DNA from 4 places in the Neobacillus sp. 19 genome. Region 4 is predicted to be linked to each of the others. Evidence: riboswitches for the same ligand, from Rfam matches in the RefSeq annotation. Region 4 holds a riboswitch; each other region holds the start of a gene.
The links. A riboswitch is a leader RNA that binds a small molecule or an ion and turns the genes downstream of it on or off. The one in region 4 is predicted to bind S-adenosylmethionine.
Positions count from the first base shown of each region.

Region 1: another riboswitch for S-adenosylmethionine. It lies ahead of ACO1D1_RS10250 (methionine ABC transporter ATP-binding protein); the one in region 4 lies ahead of ACO1D1_RS12670 (YezD family protein).
Region 2: another riboswitch for S-adenosylmethionine. It lies ahead of ACO1D1_RS07365 (5-methyltetrahydropteroyltriglutamate--homocysteine S-methyltransferase); the one in region 4 lies ahead of ACO1D1_RS12670 (YezD family protein).
Region 3: another riboswitch for S-adenosylmethionine. It lies ahead of metK (methionine adenosyltransferase); the one in region 4 lies ahead of ACO1D1_RS12670 (YezD family protein).

Region 1 covers NZ_JBMPZU010000031.1:266,403-270,824, reverse strand. The annotation lists gene ACO1D1_RS10260 (MetQ/NlpA family ABC transporter substrate-binding protein) at 1-541, opposite strand, end outside; gene ACO1D1_RS10255 (methionine ABC transporter permease) at 558-1,223, opposite strand; gene ACO1D1_RS10250 (methionine ABC transporter ATP-binding protein) at 1,216-2,241, opposite strand; SAM riboswitch class I at 2,369-2,472, opposite strand; gene ACO1D1_RS10245 (O-acetylhomoserine aminocarboxypropyltransferase/cysteine synthase family protein) at 2,603-3,919, opposite strand; SAM riboswitch class I at 3,984-4,086, opposite strand; gene ACO1D1_RS10240 (hypothetical protein) at 4,167-4,422, opposite strand, start outside.
Region 2 covers NZ_JBMPZU010000029.1:155,535-159,956, forward strand. The annotation lists gene ACO1D1_RS07345 (GNAT family N-acetyltransferase) at 1-486, opposite strand, end outside; gene ACO1D1_RS07350 (hypothetical protein) at 572-796, opposite strand; gene ACO1D1_RS07355 (YbjQ family protein) at 799-1,119, opposite strand; gene ACO1D1_RS07360 (hypothetical protein) at 1,294-1,482, shown strand; SAM riboswitch class I at 1,572-1,673, shown strand; gene ACO1D1_RS07365 (5-methyltetrahydropteroyltriglutamate--homocysteine S-methyltransferase) at 1,754-2,878, shown strand; gene yidA (sugar-phosphatase) at 3,003-3,815, opposite strand; gene ACO1D1_RS07375 (PLP-dependent aminotransferase family protein) at 3,895-4,422, opposite strand, start outside.
Region 3 covers NZ_JBMPZU010000050.1:79,938-84,359, reverse strand. The annotation lists partial or broken gene pckA (phosphoenolpyruvate carboxykinase (ATP)) at 1-1,055, opposite strand, end outside; SAM riboswitch class I at 1,294-1,442, shown strand; gene metK (methionine adenosyltransferase) at 1,719-2,918, shown strand; gene asnB (asparagine synthase (glutamine-hydrolyzing)) at 3,178-4,422, shown strand, end outside.
Region 4 covers NZ_JBMPZU010000036.1:17,890-22,311, reverse strand. The annotation lists gene clpP (ATP-dependent Clp endopeptidase proteolytic subunit ClpP) at 1-464, shown strand, start outside; gene ACO1D1_RS12685 (AbrB family transcriptional regulator) at 488-1,594, opposite strand; gene ACO1D1_RS12680 (hypothetical protein) at 1,767-2,045, opposite strand; gene ACO1D1_RS12675 (Fur-regulated basic protein FbpA) at 2,261-2,440, shown strand; SAM riboswitch class I at 2,721-2,822, shown strand; gene ACO1D1_RS12670 (YezD family protein) at 2,910-3,038, shown strand; gene ACO1D1_RS12665 (phosphoadenylyl-sulfate reductase) at 3,204-3,920, shown strand; gene ACO1D1_RS12660 (inorganic phosphate transporter) at 3,987-4,422, shown strand, end outside.

The DNA.
Region 1 (4,422 bases), on a different contig from region 4:
CAAGGTCCTTTGGATTTTCAACAATATCCTCAACTCTTGCATTGGCGCCAACGCCTTCTTTAAGTTTAATTAATCCTTCTTTTTCAAAAATAGGTAAGATACGTCCATGATCACTTAGTGAATCACTCATAATAATTTTCGCACCTTTTGGAAGGTCTTTTAAGCTTTTATATTTTTTAGAATAAATTCCAATTGGTTCCTTATGGATTTCACCAACGCTAACAAAATCAAAGTCCTTGTTTTCTTTCATTTGAAGGTCTAAATACCCTGGTGTTTGAAAATAGTTTGCATCGAGTTCTTTATCTCTTAAAGCTACGTTTGGCAGGATGTAATCTTGGAAAACTTTGATTTCTAGATCAATGCCTTTTTCTTTTAATAAAGGTTTTGCCGCTTCTAACACTTCCGCATGTGGTACTGCTGATGCACCAACCACTAATTTCTTGCTGTCACCCTTTTTAGCGGTATCATTTTTTTCCCCGCCGCACGCAGTCAGGGCAAACACTGCGAATGCAATGAAAAGAACACTTAGTAATTTTTTCATTAGTAAACTCCTCCTGTTATCGTTTATCTGTTTTATTTGTAAAATAATCTCCAACAAATTGGATAATAAAAACTAGAACTAAAATCGCGATGGTTGCAACTAAAGTCACTAACGGCCTATTGCGCTGAAAACCTTCAAGGTAGGCAAAATGGCCAAGTCCTCCGGCACCAATAACACCAGCCATTGCTGTAAAGCCTACTAGTGATATGGCCGTGACGGTAATCCCAGAAATTAATGCCGGTAAAGATTCCGGTATTAATACTTTAAAAATGATATGACTATGTGTGGCTCCCATCGATTGTGATGCTTCAATCACACCTTTATCGATTTCTCTTAAGGCAATTTCCACCATTCGAGCATAAAAAGGAGCTGCTCCAATAATCAGGGCCGGCAAAGCCGCATTGGCACCAAGCATAGTCCCTAATAATAATTTAGTAAAAGGAATCAATAACACAATTAAAATAATAAACGGGATGGATCTGAAAATATTAACAAACCCGGCAATAATGACATTCACTGTCCGGTTTGCCCAAATATTGCCTTTATCTGTTAAAAACAACAACAGACCTAGCAATAATCCTAAAACAAAGGTAGCAAACACTGAAATGGAAGTCATATAAAGTGTTTCTCGCGTGGCCTCTAATAAATTTTCCCACTTTATCATTTCCATAAAATCAGCCATTACTGATCACCTCCACGCCGACTTGCTGTGAGTGAATATAATCGATGGCTTTCTCTATCTCGGGAGCTTGCCCATCTAAGTGAATGAATAATGTACCGTATGATCCGTTTTGGGTGTGAGAAATTTTCCCTTGTAAAATATTAACGATCACATCATAATCACGAATGATATTTGTGATTAATGGCTGTTCTGCTGCTTCACCGACAAATGAGAGCTGAACCACTTGTCCTCTCGGATAACGTTCGATTAGATGTTCGATTGTTTCTTTCGTTTCTTCAGGTTCCGTCACTTGCTGGACAAATCGTTTCGTAATCGGCTGCTGCGGGTTTTTAAACACATCAAGCACTGATCCAAGCTCAACAACCCTGCCGCTTTCCATTACCGCCACCCGGTGACAGATTTTTCGAATAACATGCATTTCATGGGTAATCAAAACAATGGTTAACCCAAGGCGCTTATTAATATCCACTAACAATTCCAAAATGGAATCGGTTGTTTGCGGATCGAGAGCCGAAGTTGCCTCGTCACAAAGCAATACTTTGGGATTATTGGCGAGTGCTCTGGCAATCCCGACCCGCTGCTTTTGCCCGCCGCTTAATTGTGATGGATAGGCATTTTCTCGGCCTTCCAAGCCAACCAGCTTGATCAGCTCAGCCACTCGTTTTTTTCTTTGATCGCCTTTGACACCGGCGATTTCAAGTGGAAAAGCAATATTCTCGCTCACTGTTCTCGACCACAATAAGTTAAAATGCTGGAAAATCATGCTGATTTCCTGACGGGCTTGTCTAAGTTGAGCACCCTTAATCTTTGAAATCACTCTGCCGGCAACTGTCACGCTCCCATCGGTTGGAAGCTCCAGCCCGTTTAACATGCGGATGAGGGTACTCTTCCCGGCACCGCTATAACCAATCACTCCGAAAATTTCTCCTTCTTGAATTTCAAGGTTGACTTCATCAACTGCCTTCAATTCACCTTGCTTGGAAGGAAAAATCTTACGGACATTTTTTATTGAAATCATTGAATCACCTGCTTCTTATCCTGATTACAAGTTAGTTAAATATAGGGTTTGACTGTTTGGGAAAAAATATTTTAAAAAATAAAAAGCCTCTCTGCATAGGCAGAAAGGCATCACGAACTAAACCTTTCTCCCATCTCCCAAAGCAATTGCTTTGTGTGAATTGGCACCATTTCAATAATTGACGGTTGCCGGGCTTCATCGGGCACATCCCTCCACCTCTCTTGATAAGAGCTTACAGCATTCTATATTCAATTAACACGTTAATATTTCAGTAATTAGATTACGAAAGCTATCGTATCATGGATAAATAGGGGTGTCAACGAATAATTCTTCATATTCGGAAAAATGGATTTAGGTAAATTTAGGCATTAGTCTTCAATGACGATAATCCTGTTGCCGCTTCAATCGCAGATTCAAGATCCTCAATTAAGTCCTCAACATTTTCGATTCCAATCGAAAGACGGATTAAATCCTCTGATACACCCGCAGCCTTTAGTCCTTCCGCATCTAATTGCTGATGCGTCGTACTTGCCGGGTGAATGATCAAGCTTTTTGCATCGCCTACATTGGCCACATGTGCCCAAAGTGATAAGGAATCAATTAGTTTAGCTCCTGATTCTTTACCGCCCTTAATTCCGAAAACGACCATTGAACCAGCACCTTTTGGTAAATATTTTTTCGCTAATTCATAGTCAGGGTGTGATGCATGCCCTGGGTAGGAAACCCAGTCAACTGCTGGATGATTTTCCAAATAATCGACCACTTCTTTCGTATTGGCCACATGCTCCTTCATCCGAACATGAAGGGTTTCAAGTCCAAGCGTAAATTGGAAGGCATTTTGTGGACTTAAGGCAGGTCCAAGGTCACGCAATAATTGCACGCGAGCTTTAATGATGTACGCAATTGCACCGAGTGCTTCAGCATAGACCAAATCATGATAGCTGGAATCCGGAGTGGTGAATCCTGGGAATTTCGATGAATTCCAATCAAACTTACCGCCGTCAACGATGATTCCGCCTGTGGACGTTCCATTCCCTAACAGCCATTTCGTCGCTGAGTGGACGACAATATCTGCACCATACTCAATTGGCCGGCACAGATATGGCGTCGCAAAGGTATTATCAATAATTAACGGTACGCCTGCTTCATGAGCAACCTCCGCTACTTTTTCAATATCGAGGACACGAAGGCTCGGATTACCAATCGTTTCGGCAAAAACGGCCTTTGTTTTTTCCGTAATCGCTGCACGGAAGTTTTCAGGATCATCCCCATCAACAAATTTTACATTGATTCCGTATTTAGGAAGAGTAACGGCAAATAAATTGTAGGTTCCTCCATAAAGGTTTGCGGCAGAAACAATTTCATCCCCTGCTTCAGCAATATTTAAAATCGCAAGCGTAATCGCCGCCATTCCGCTGGCAACGGCAAGTGCGCCGACGCCGCCTTCTAACAATGCAACCCTTTCTTCAAAAACGGTTGTTGTTGGATTGTGAATCCGGGTATATATGTAACCTGGCTCCGCTAAGCTGAATAGGTTCGCTGCGTGCTCAGTATTTTTAAATTGATAGGCGTTGTTTTGATAGATTGGAACCGCACGTGCACCCGTTACCGGATCCGGTGATAATCCTCCATGAACACTTAATGTTTCAAAACGATACTTTTTTTGATTTTCTGCCATTCTTGCTTCCTCCTTTTATTGTTAAATAACAAAACCCCACTTCATAAGAAGAGGGGGCTCTCTCTTCTCATCTCCCAGAGCTTACTTAGCTCTGCTGGATTTAGCACCGTGTCCAAACCGGTTGCCGGGCTTCAAAGGGCCAGTCCCTCCGCCACTCTTGATAAGAATGCTTTATTGAATTGTTTTTATTAATAGAATATTTAAATAATACTTTACATGAAGTTTAATTCCGAGTCAATAGCTTTGTTTAAATTATTTTTGCCAACTGTGCTTTTGTTAAAAAGAAGATTGATTCTAGTAAAAGAATGGTTCTTAATGGTGCCATGATTTCTAGCTGTCCCTGCTGTTCAAGCACGCGCAGCCTTCCCGTCCCTTCAATCAGCTGTGTCATTGCGGTGGGGGAACCGCTAATCACATAATTCCCTTGTTGAAAGTCAGGATTTTTAGTGAAACAGATGCCGCCGCTTTTTATGATCAGCTGTATGCTTTGTTGTTCTTCCCAT
Region 2 (4,422 bases), on a different contig from region 4:
ACCCAATACATCGAGCTTAATTTCCGCTTCCGCATCTTCATTTGAAACAGACGGTCTTACGGTAACAGCCGGATCCTCCGTCAATTCCGTTTGCTGCCACTTCATTTGATATTCCGCAACGGTAAATGAACAAGGTAATGTTTTTAAAAATTCCTTTGCACTTTGGGAATCTGTTGGGGCATTTAACAAAATCGTCCTGAAATTTTGGCTGTTCACTTCCTTAAGTCCCACTTCCAGCAGTTTAGAAAAAATGCCTCTTCTTCGGTAATCCGGATGCACCATTCCACAAAGCTCTACTTTACTTCCAAAATAATAGCTTCCAAGAAAGCCCACGAGTTTGCTGTCTTCATAATGGAACAAATCTTCCTTACTATGTTCCGCCCGATTTTTCAGCATATCGAAATTCAGCTTCAGGTGAAATCCACCTTCTTGCTCGCAAATCTCCTGAAGTGTTTTTATTTCATTTAATTGAACCTCTGTTAACATTCTTTTCCCCCTTGGCCACATAGTCACTTATCCGATTCTAAGCAAAAGATGTGAATGTACGAAGTGATCTTTCTTCCGGCTTCTCTTATTCTTCCTTATAAAATCGCTCTCCCGTATCCGGGTTAAAATAAACAACTAATCTTTTCTTTGTTGTCGGATCAATTGACACTTCATTTGTACGAATGAAGCCTTCTGGCACTTGCTGCCCATGTCTTTTTTTAAAGCGGCGGTCCCAGATAAACCAAGAGCCGATGATTAATATAAGGAGGAGAGCAATTTGGATACCGAAATAGCCAAAAATCCACTTCATGGCTATTCCTTTTCTGCCGTAACAGCCGTGCCATAAGCAACAATTTCACTCATATTTTGACCGATTTCACCAGAGTCAAAACGCATCATGATAATGGCGTTTGCCCCCATCGCCTGAGCATTCCGCACCATCCGATCCATTGCTTGCTTTCGGGCATCCTCGAGCATTTCTGTATATTGATTGATTTCTCCGCCCACAAGACCCTTCAGGGAAGCGACGATATCCTTTCCAATTCCGCGTGCTCTAACCGTTAGCCCGAATACCGGACCCTTAATTTCAGTAATTTTATAATTTGCTATATTTTCCGTGGTCACAATGATCAATTTACAATTCCCTCCTTCTAAAATGTATGGTCTATATGTACATTTTACTTGGCACTAGTAAAATATACCATTGTTTTTCGAAAAAAATTCGGAGTTTGAATTTTGTATAAGCTATGAAAAAAATGGCCATCCTATAGCTATAAATATAGCTTAAGAGAATGAGGGGGATGATCTATGAGCACGGAAGAGTTAACTAAAATTATCTCGGTGAAAAAAATGGATTTAGAGGAATGTGAACAGGAGCTTAACAATCGATACTATCCATCTGTGGTGAGAATGGCAATGATGCGTTACATATCGGATCTGCGGCACCAATTAGAAATGTACAATGGTGAGGATTTAAATAAGATTGAAAATGGATAAAACCCTTACATGACAGTCACCTATTTGATTCTATTTGACAGAATAGCAGAACAGGTGTAAGGTAACTTATAGTTAAATATTTTAGAATATTCTTATCAAGAGAGGTGGAGGGACTGGCCCTTGGATACCTCGGCAGCAGACTTATGTGAGTACTGTGCCAATTCCAGAAGCGATTTGCTTAAAGATAAGAAGAGAACCGATGCCGGTAATATTTCCTCTTCTTATTTTATGAGAAGAGGTTTTTTATTTTTTACGAAAGAAGGAATTCTTCATGACAAAAACAGCTGTGAAAGCTCCATTTAAAGCCGATCATGTCGGCAGTTTTCTAAGAACAGAACCAATCAGAGAAGCAAGAAAGGCTTATGCAAATGGGGAAATCGATAAAGATGCCCTAAAGGCGATAGAGGATCAAGAAATTGAGAAACTTGTCCAAAAACAAATTGAAGTTGGCCTTAAATCGATTACAGATGGCGAGTTTAGACGTGCATGGTGGCACTTGGATTTCCTAGCAGGCTTAGAAGGCGTCGAAGAGTTTGAAACGGAATATATTAGTAACTTCCAAGGGGCCAAAACAAAAAATAAGGCCATTAAAGTGACAGGTAAAGTAGACTTCAATGATCATTATATGTTAGAACACTTCAAATTCTTAAAACAAGCAGTCGACCGCTATGGCGATGGCAGTCAAGTGGCTAAGTTCTCGATTCCAAGCCCTAATATGTTATTTACAAGAATTCAAGGTGATGAATATTACCAAGGGAACAGCGAGCAGTTCTATCATGATACAGTAGCAGCGTACCAAAAAGCGATTCAAGCATTCTATAATGCAGGGTGCCGTTATTTACAACTCGATGATACGTCGTGGATTGATTTTGTTTCGGAAGAACGAATCAAAGCTGTCGTTGAAAAATTCAACATGGATGTTACGGATATCATCGATACAAGAGTCCGCTGTTTAAATGAAGCCATTTCGAAGAAACCGGAAGACATGATCATCACGATGCATATTTGCCGTGGAAACTTCCGTTCAACCTATATCACAAGCGGCGGATACGATCAGATATCTGATGCCATCTTTGCTAATTTACATGTTGATGGACTCTTCCTGGAATATGATGACGGGCGTTCAGGCGATTTTGAACCATTAAAAAGCTTTAATCGAGCCGATCAAACAGTTGTACTAGGGTTAATCACATCTAAATTCCCGGAACTGGAAGATCCAGAAACGATTAAAGAAAGAATTAAAGAAGCAAGTCAATCTATTCCTTTAGGAAACTTAGCCTTAAGCCCTCAATGCGGATTCGCCAGTACGGAGGAAGGAAACAATTTAACCGAAGAGGATCAATGGAACAAGATCAGACACGCGATTACGATTGCTGAGAGTGTTTGGGGTAAATAACTAAAAACAGATAGGTTATAATTCCTATCATGTAAATAAGCCGGAAATATATAAAGATGAATAAAATCTTGTCTATTTTCGGCTTATTCTTTAACAGATTGATTACTCCTTATATGAGTTTCTATTATTTGTTTAATATCAATTTTTCGATGGCATATGCTACTCCGTTTTCATTATTAGAAAATGTTTCAAACTCAGCAGCCGCTTTTACACTTGGAACTGCATTCCCCATTGCTACGCCGCAGCCTGCATATTCCACCATACTTAAATCATTTTCACCATCACCGATGCAAATCACTTCTTCCCGTTTAATGCCTAGTTTCTCTGCAAGTTGTTTAACTGCATTCCCTTTACTGACGCTTGGGTGAAGGATTTCTAAAAAGAAAGGGGTGCTTTTGACCATCGTATAGTTTTCCTTGAAGGAATTTGGTATAGCATCAATGATTTTATCTAAACGTTCTGGTTCATCAATAAACATAACCTTTGGGAGCAAAAAATCTTCGGGTATTTCCTCAATCGTCCGATAATGAAGAGGAATTTGATTGAGATGAGATTCATGAACAGTGTAAGGGCTAATGTCTTTATTCGGTGTATAGACATTTTTCGAATCAAAAAAATGCATCGGTGAATCAAGCTGTAAACTCAATCCATACAGCACCTTTAAATCTTGATATGATAAGGAAATTTCAGAAACAACTTCATTCGTATGGGTATTTTGCACAAGTGCACCATTAAAGGTAATCACATATTCATCTTCATCCGTTAATTTCAATTCCTCAATAATAGGCTGAGCCCCGACTATTGGCCTCCCGGTAGTAATAACGATCTTTACACCGTTTCCTTTTGCGGCTTGAATTGCCTCATTTACTTCCTTCGTGATTTCTTTCCGATCATTAAACAGCGTACCATCTACATCGATTGCCACTAATTTATACAAATTTCCACCCTCTAATCTTGTTGTGAAGTCTTGCACATTAAGATTACCTTACCTGTAACCAATTCAAAATACAATCTCTCTAGCAGAAATCTTTTAGGATGCTAAGGCCTTTCTCCAATTCATCGGAGTCCTTAGGCGATGTTAGTGAAATACGAACGAATTGGGGAGATTCAGCTTTTTTGACCAAGAAACGATGTGAATGATATACAAGGATACCCCGAGTTAAAGCAATATGCTCAAACTGGTTGAGCTGCCATTCCTTATGCAATGGTAACCAGCGAAAAAAACTAATAGGATTTTCGCTTGAATGATCGATTTGAAAATATTTCTCATAAATCCGGTTCCGTTCTTGTGACATTTCCCTCTTTTTCTTAATGATTTGTTCTGCATCCCCTGTATTAATTAACTCTGTTATAATTTCTGCATTTAATGCAGATGTTTTTACGTTGAGATTGAAAATTCCATACGTAATTTTTTCAACAAACTGATTGGCATAAGCAATAAATGCAACCCGAATACCAGAGCTGAGTGATTTAGCAATACTAAGGATATAAACAAACCTGTCCCGCACAAAATGGGAAATTGGGAAATAGCCATTTGGTGCCAG
Region 3 (4,422 bases), on a different contig from region 4:
ACCCCGAATGCATCTGCTGTTAAAAAGACGATTGTATTTGGATGACCGGCAATGCTAGGCTGAACAATATTATCGATGGCTTGGATTGGGTAGGCTGCCCGTGTATTTTCGGTTAATGTTCCATCATCATAATCAGGGATTCTTGATTCTTGATTCATGACAACGTTTTCAAGAACTGTACCAAATCGAATGGCGTCAAATATTTGCGGCTCTTTTTCCCGCGAAAGATTTATACATTTGGCATAGCAGCCGCCCTCCACATTAAAGACACCGTTGGAAGACCAGCCATGCTCATCATCGCCAATCAGTTTGCGATTAGGGTCAGCCGATAAGGTGGTTTTTCCTGTTCCGGATAAACCGAAGAATAAGGCTACATCCCCTTCCTGACCAACATTTGCCGAACAATGCATTGAAAAAATATTATTTTCAGGCAGCAAATAATTCATGACCGAAAAAATAGACTTTTTCATTTCCCCGGCATATTCTGTGCCCCCAATTAAGACAACTCTTTGTTCAAAGGATATAATAATAAAGGTTTCTGAGTTTGTACCATCAACAACTGGATTCGCTTTAAAATTTGGTGCAGAAATAACTGTGAAACCGGCATCATGTTCCAATAATTCATCTTCAGAGGGACGAATGAATAACTGATGCGCGAATAAATTATGCCATGCATATTCATTTATAACTTGAATAGGTAAGCGGGATCTTTTATCCGCACCGGCAAAGCCTTTAAATACAAAAATTTCATCTTGCTGTTTTAAGTACTCAAGTACCTTCTGATACAGGTTTGTGAATACCTTTTCAGAAATAGGCTGATTTGTTGGTCCCCATTCGATTTTATCCTTCGAAGACTCTTCCAAAACAATAAATTTATCCTTCGGTGACCGCCCAGTGTATTTGCCTGTAGAGACTCGAACAGCTCCAGTTGAGGTTAAAGTCCCTTCATTACGAGTAAGGATTTTTTCAACTAATTGAGGAACGGACAATTGAATTTGGGCATGACTTTCTTGTAACAATTGTTTTAATTCATTTGGAATATGAACAGAATTCATTCACTGAAACCTTCCTTTATCCTTATTTTTAGAATGATTATGGTAAATAGTATAACACATTAACTCCAATAATCTATGCTATTTAATAAAAAATCCGCATAAAATACTTTATTCATAGAATCATAAAAAAGTCATGAACACAATATATAGGAAGAAAAGAAAATAGCAGAAAAGTTTTCAATAAACCCATTGACATCGTTTGACAGAGTAGGTTATGATTTACCCTTGAACGGATACTCTCTTATCCCGAGCTGGTGGAGGGACAGGCCCAATGAAACCCAGCAACCTGCAAACGAATATAGATGTGATCAAAGAATTCTCTTATCAGTCTAATTTTCGGGCAAAGGTGCTAAACCTGAAGCAAGGCTTGACCTTGAACGATAAGAGTGAAAGGCACGCAAAACTTTTGCTATCAACCTTTCCTCACGATGGAAAGGTTTTTTATTTGCAGATTTTTTACGTGCTCCATTATCGCTGCTTTTTATTCCATCGTTAGAATTTCTATGGGGCTGCGTCCAATCTGTTGTTTTATAATAAAAACCCCATGTTTATTTCATACTACTAAGGGAATGAGTTCCGTATCAACCCGAGGTTAAACGGCAAGATATGCTTTTATCCCACACAGCTAACCTCACTTTATTTCAATACTAAGGAGGAATTCAGATGTCAACAAAACGTCGATTGTTCACTTCTGAATCAGTAACTGAAGGTCATCCTGATAAGATTTGTGACCAAATTTCTGATTCCATTTTAGATGCTATTTTAGCAAAGGATGCCAATGCCCGTGTTGCCGCTGAAACATCAGTAACAACCGGATTGGTTCTAGTTGCAGGTGAAATTACTACTTCTACTTACGTGGATATTCCAAAGATTGTTCGTGAAACGGTTAAAGGTATTGGTTATGATCGTGCTAAATATGGTTTTGATTCTGAAACTTGTGCTGTTTTAACATCGATTGGTGAACAGAGCCCTGATATTGCGATGGGTGTCGATCAGGCACTTGAAGCACGTGAAGGTCAAATGTCCGATGAAGAAATCGAAGCAATTGGAGCAGGAGACCAAGGGTTAATGTTTGGTTTTGCTTGTAATGAAACAAAAGAACTAATGCCTCTTCCAATATCACTTGCACACAAGCTTGCTCGCAAATTAACAGAAGTACGTAAAGATAAAGTTCTTGAATACCTTCGTCCAGATGGAAAAACGCAAGTAACTGTTGAGTATGATGAAAATGACAAGCCTGTTCGCATTGATACGATTGTTATATCAACTCAGCATAATCCAGAGGTAACGTTAGAACAAATTCAACGTAATCTGAAGGAATATGTGATCAATCCAGTTGTTCCACAAGAACTAATTGATGAAAATACAAAATACTTCATAAATCCAACAGGCCGTTTTGTAATTGGCGGACCACAAGGGGATGCCGGTTTAACTGGACGTAAAATCATCGTTGATACGTACGGCGGCTATGCTCGTCATGGCGGCGGTGCTTTCTCCGGTAAGGATCCTACTAAAGTGGACCGTTCAGCGGCCTATGCAGCTCGTTATGTAGCCAAAAATATCGTGGCGGCAGGACTTGCTGAAAAATGTGAAGTACAGCTTGCATATGCAATCGGTGTAGCAAGACCTGTTTCTATTTCTGTCGACACATTTGGTACAGGTAAAGTAAGCGAAGAAATATTAGTTGATCTTGTAAGCAACAACTTTGACCTTCGCCCAGCAGGAATCATTAAGATGCTCGACCTTCGCCGCCCAATCTACAAGCAAACAGCCGCATACGGCCACTTTGGACGTACAGATGTTGACCTTTCTTGGGAGCGCACGGATAAAGCAGATGCTTTACGCAGCCAAGCAAATATCTAATTAGAAAAGCAAAGTATCCTAGATGCTTGAGCATGAAAAAATAGAGGTGGGAGTTGCATTTTATATGTAACTCCCATTTTTATTTTTCGTCTATATTCTGTATAGTAATCCTGACGTATAGAATAAAATGTTTAGGTAGGACAAAAGAAGTGAAAAATGAAGATAGACTAAATTTCCTAATGTTCACAGTGCCTTTTTTTAAAAAAAAGTGGTAGTATTAGAGAGGTTTTATTTTTAAATGGAGTAGGTGAGGTACATAATGTGTGGTTTTATCGGTTGTGTACACGACAAAACACAAAACTATACTGAAGAACAAAAACAACAATTTAAAAATATGAATGATATCATTACGCATCGCGGGCCGGATGATGACGGTTTTTATTATGATGACCACATCCAATTTGGGTTCCGCCGCTTGAGTATTATTGATATTGAAAGCGGACACCAGCCGCTTACGTACGAGAATGAGCGCTATTGGATTATTTTTAATGGTGAGATTTATAACTATGTAGAGCTTCGTGAAGAACTTCTTAAAGAGGGCTTATCTTTTGCTACGAGCTCCGATACAGAAGTCATCATCGCTCTTTATAGCCATTTAAAGGAAAAAGCGGTAGAAAAACTGCGTGGGATGTTTGCTTTTGTCATTTGGGATAAACAAGAACAGACGCTTTACGGGGCACGTGATCCCTTTGGTATCAAACCATTCTTCTTTTTGGAAGATGAAGAAAGAACATTCTTTGCATCTGAGAAAAAAAGTATTCTGCTTGCGTTAGAAAATGATGTGCTCAATTATGATTCGTTGCAGCATTATTTGACCTATCAATTCGTTCCTGAGCCATATACATTGTCAGAGGGAATTCAAAAGCTAGAGCCTGGTCATTATTTTACAAAAAAAATTGGCTCCTCTATGGAAATCAACAGGTATTGGAAGGCACAATTTAAGCCGGTACTGAAATCTGAGGATGATTATATTAAAGAAATTCGTGAGATTCTATTTGATTCAGTTGAAAAGCATATGCGCAGCGATGTTCCGGTTGGATCGTTCCTTTCTGGAGGAATTGACTCTTCGATTATTGCGTCTATTGCCAAACAATTTCACCCGGCAATTAAAACGTTCTCTGTCGGCTTTGAGCATAATGGCTTTAGTGAAATCGATGTCGCTAAAGAAACGGCTGAAAAACTTGGATTGGAAAATATCAGCTATGTCATCACACCAGAAGAATACATGAACGAGGTTCCAAAAATCATGTGGCATATGGATGACCCGCTTGCCGACCCTGCTTGCGTGCCGCTTTATTTCGTTGCCCGCGAAGCCCGTAAACATGTAACCGTCGTTCTATCGGGAGAAGGGGCCGATGAGCTATTCGGTGGCTATAATATTTATCGTGAACCGCAATCACTTGAGGTATTTAATAAAATCCCAAGAGTTGGGAAAGTGTTGTTAAAAGGGATTGCGAATATGATGCCTGAAGGAATGAAAGGCAAAAGTTTTATTGAACGCGGT
Region 4 (4,422 bases):
CGAATAGTGTGGTCGCTCAATTATTATTTTTAGCAGCAGATGCACCGGATAAAGAAATCTCACTCTATATAAATAGCCCCGGCGGCTCCACTTCAGCGGGCTTCGCCATTTACGATACGATGCAATACATTAAGCCCGATATCCGGACGATCTGCACTGGCATGGCGGCATCTTTCGGAGCGATGTTACTGCTTGCGGGGACAAAGGGAAAACGGTATGCCCTGCCAAATAGCGAAATTATGATTCATCAGCCATTGGGCGGTGCAAGAGGGCAGGCAACGGAGATTGAAATTTCCGCACGGCGGATTTTAAAGTTAAAAGAACACATTAATCAAATCATTTCCGAACGGACCGGACAGCCGGTGGAAAAGGTAGCAAATGATACCGAGCGGGACTTCTTTATGAGTGCGGAGGAAGCAAAATCATACGGAATCATCGATGAAATACTTCATCCCAAAATCTAAATCACAAAACGAGGAAGGCAGTCTCAAGCTGCCTTCCTCGTTTTGTTTTTGCCAATCTTAAAAAACAACCGCAGCAATGGAGGGACGGCAAAATAGATAAAGAAGAGCCGGAATATTTGGAACCCAGTCACCATCGATAAATCGGCGTGGACTTCGTGGGCAAGGATCGCCATCTGATCCATTCCGCCAGGCGCCAGGCTTAATAAACTAGTGGAGGGTGTCATGGGATAAAAACGAACAAGCATCAATCCTAAACCGACAGAACCTGCGATCATGAACAAACCGCTCAGTAGCGCAAGGGAAATGATTTTGGCCTTGTTTTCCAGTTTTTCCGGCTTCAATAATAACCCGATGTAACCGCCAATCATGAATTGAGAAACGTCTAAGATAGGCTGTGATAGGGCCGGACCATAAAGCCCGAAAATAACAGCGATCGCCGTTCCAGCGATTGGACCTAACATAAACGGAGTTGGTAATCTTAATTTTTTGGCAAGAAATGCGCAAAATACACAAATGAATGCAAACAATAGGATATTTGGAAAAAGTGGAGCATAGTATTGCGCCGCCTTGTCAGCCAGATTTGAAGCATTTTGAATAGGTGAATGGTTAAACAACGGTCCGAAAACGAGAAACGGAACGAAGAAAATAATCATCATCAATCGGGCCACTTGCAAAAAGGTCACTGTGGTAATGTCGATTCCTTTCATTTCTTCTGCAAATATAATCATTTGCGAAAGCCCGCCGGGGATACTGCCGGTAAGCACTGTTGGATAATCCACTCCAGTAAGTTTCGAAACCACAAAGGCAATGCCGGCACAAAAACAAACGAGTAACACTGTCATGATTAGCATAGATGGCAGCTTCTCAATAATTTGCTGCAGCGCCTCTTTCGTAAAGGACAAACCAATTGAATAGCCAACAATGATTAATCCAGTATCGCGGATGGAAACTGGCCAATAATATTGAATTTTGCTAAATCTGGCTCCAATTAACACGGCTGTCATCGGCCCGAGCAGCCATGGTATCGGTGTATGAAGTACTGAGAATATAAGCCCGCCAATAAGGGCGGTCAATGCCGTTATGGTAAAGCGAAGCCCTTTACTGTCACGTTTCATCGATAAATTTATCAAGTAAAACCCTTCTGTCTATAAAAGTTTTTAAACGCGTGACGCGATTTCATTCCATTATTTTACCATGTGGACAGGCATAAATAGAAGGATTTAAACACAAAAAGAGCAGCCAAGAAAATGACTGCTCTTTATTGAAAGATCAAATTCATAGGATATTCATTGCATTTTCTGCTTAATGATCGCTGCTTTCATGCTGATCATGTTCCTGGTCAAATTCCTCAGGAGTAAATCCAAATGGACCCCTTGGCATCTGTTCTACGCGGAAAATCGCCACAATCACATCAATTCTTACAGCCAAAAGCCTTTGGCGCATTCTGCCTCTGCTTTCCAAAACCAGAACATCTCTGCCAACTTCAAGCAGCCTGCCGGTAAATGTACCTTGGAGCGTAACAATTTCTACCTCTTTCTTTAACAACTCATGGGCAATTTGATGAAAATTTAATTCTGTCATCGTCATCATCTCCTTCACATTACAGTAAATGCAACTAAGGAAAATTGGCTTCATGTTTTTATAAATTTTTTCAGGAAAAAAGGTATGTCTGTTTAACGTTCATTAAAAAATGATAACAATTCCATTAAATAAATGTAATTAAATGATATTTCGACAAATAATAGGGTATACCCTGTTTTATAATGCCTTTAAGTCTAAAGAGTGGAGGGGTTATCATGATGAATCAATCACCGCAGAATGAAGTTCAGCTAAAAAGACATCTTCTAATTGATGAACTCATTAAATTAGGCATTTATAAAATCAATAACAAGCACCTTTATGAATGGACTTTAAGCGATTTAGAAGAAGAGTATAAGGACCTTGACAAACAATTGGTCACTGCCGATCCCAATTAAGATTCCTTTCTAAATAAATTGAGTCAAAAAAATAAACATACTTAAATAAACATACTTAAAGGAACCATCATTACTTAAAATTGAAGATGTTAGGAGAAGAGCAGTCACTAGGCTGCTTTTTTTCTGTGCTATTTTTCCTAGAAATATATGCGGAGGGAGGTAATTTTGACATACAAAGTCCCGCTTTTAATGGGTGCAAATATTAATTTTTTAAATTTTGCATTTTATTATTTACACAAAACCTATTGGTATGGTAGGATTAATTCCATCAAATACTAAATTCTTATCAAGAGTGGCTAAGGGACTGGTCCGATGAAGCCCGGCAACCTGCAATGCAAGGTGCTAACTCCAGCAAAATGACGTTCATTTTGAGAGATAAGGTGTTTTAGGATATGACGCCTTTCTCGATAGGAGAGAAATTTCTAAAAGGAGGCGAATCTAACTGAACACTGAAGAAAAGGCAGAACTCATTGCACATCTAGAAAAAATGCTGGAGACATTAAAATTTGGATCCATCACGCTTGTGGTCCAGGATGGCAAGATAGTGCAACTGGAGAAAAATGAAAAGGTTCGTCTTCAACCAAATAAAAAACGCTGACTAGACAAACTAGAGGCGGTCTTCACTTTTTTACGAAGTGGAAGACTGCCTTTTTTTGTTGAAAGAAAAGTGGAAGGACACTAGCCGCTAGGGCGCTGGAGCTGGCCAATTCTCAAAGTTGAAGATTCATACTTTCATATTTATTAAAAGAGGAGGCCATTAGGGATGACAACTGCAATAACGTACCAAAATTGGAAACAGATATCAGAAGAATTCCTGGTAGAGGACGAAACAAAAGGTGCGAGGTCCGTTTTGGAATGGGCTTATGGTTCATATACCGACGAAGAGATTGTTTACGCATCAAGTTTCGGGGCTGAAGCGATTGTATTAATTGATCTAATCCAGCAGATCAAGCCAGATGCCCATATCGTATTTCTAGATACAGGGTTACATTTTCCCGAGACGTATGAGGTCATCGACAAAATTGAAGCTCGTTTTTCCAATCTGCGGATTGAACGCAAACAGCCAAAACTTAGTCTGGATGAACAAGCGGCACAACACGGATCGGCATTATGGAAACGGGATCCGAACCAATGCTGCCAAATCCGCAAGGTCATTCCTCTTAGGGAGACCCTGACCGCTAAACAAGCATGGATTTCTGGATTGCGCAGGGAACAATCACCGACAAGGGCGAATACCCAATTCCTTAATAAGGATGAAAAATTCGAGAATATCAAAATCTGTCCATTGATTCATTGGACTTGGGATGATGTTTGGGGCTACATCAAGGATAAAGATCTCCCATACAACACACTGCACGACCATCAATACCCGAGCATCGGCTGTTTTCCATGTACCCAGCCGGCAGCGGCGGATGGCGACTCGCGTGCGGGCCGCTGGGCGGGAAGCGGCAAGACGGAGTGTGGGCTGCACACTCGCTAAGGCGGCCCCGCAATAGTAATCAAACGGTCACATGTCCCCACTAGTGGGATAAAGGAGGCATTTCTTTTGCTCACAATCATTGCGATAACAATTGGATTCTTTTTTGCGATAAATATTGGTGCAAGTGGTGCGGCGGCCTCGATGGGAATCGCCTACGGATCAGGTGTTGTGAAAAAACGTCTGGCCTTGCTATTATGCAGCATCGCCGTATTTCTTGGCGCCTGGCTTGGCGGCGGTGAAGTGGTGAAAACCATCGGCAGCGGGATTGTCCCGAGTCACACCTTTACCGTCCCGGTTGCACTCATTGTCTTAGCATCGGCTGCGCTATCCTTGTTTTTGGCTAACATCTTTGGGATTCCGCTTTCAACGAGTGAGGTGGCAGTGGGTTCCGTTGTCGGTGCCGGGATAGTATACCAGTCGGTATTTGTCGGTAAGCTGGTCTGGATCATGCTATTTTGGCTATTAACACCGTTTGTTGCATTTGTCATCGCTGTTGCTGCCT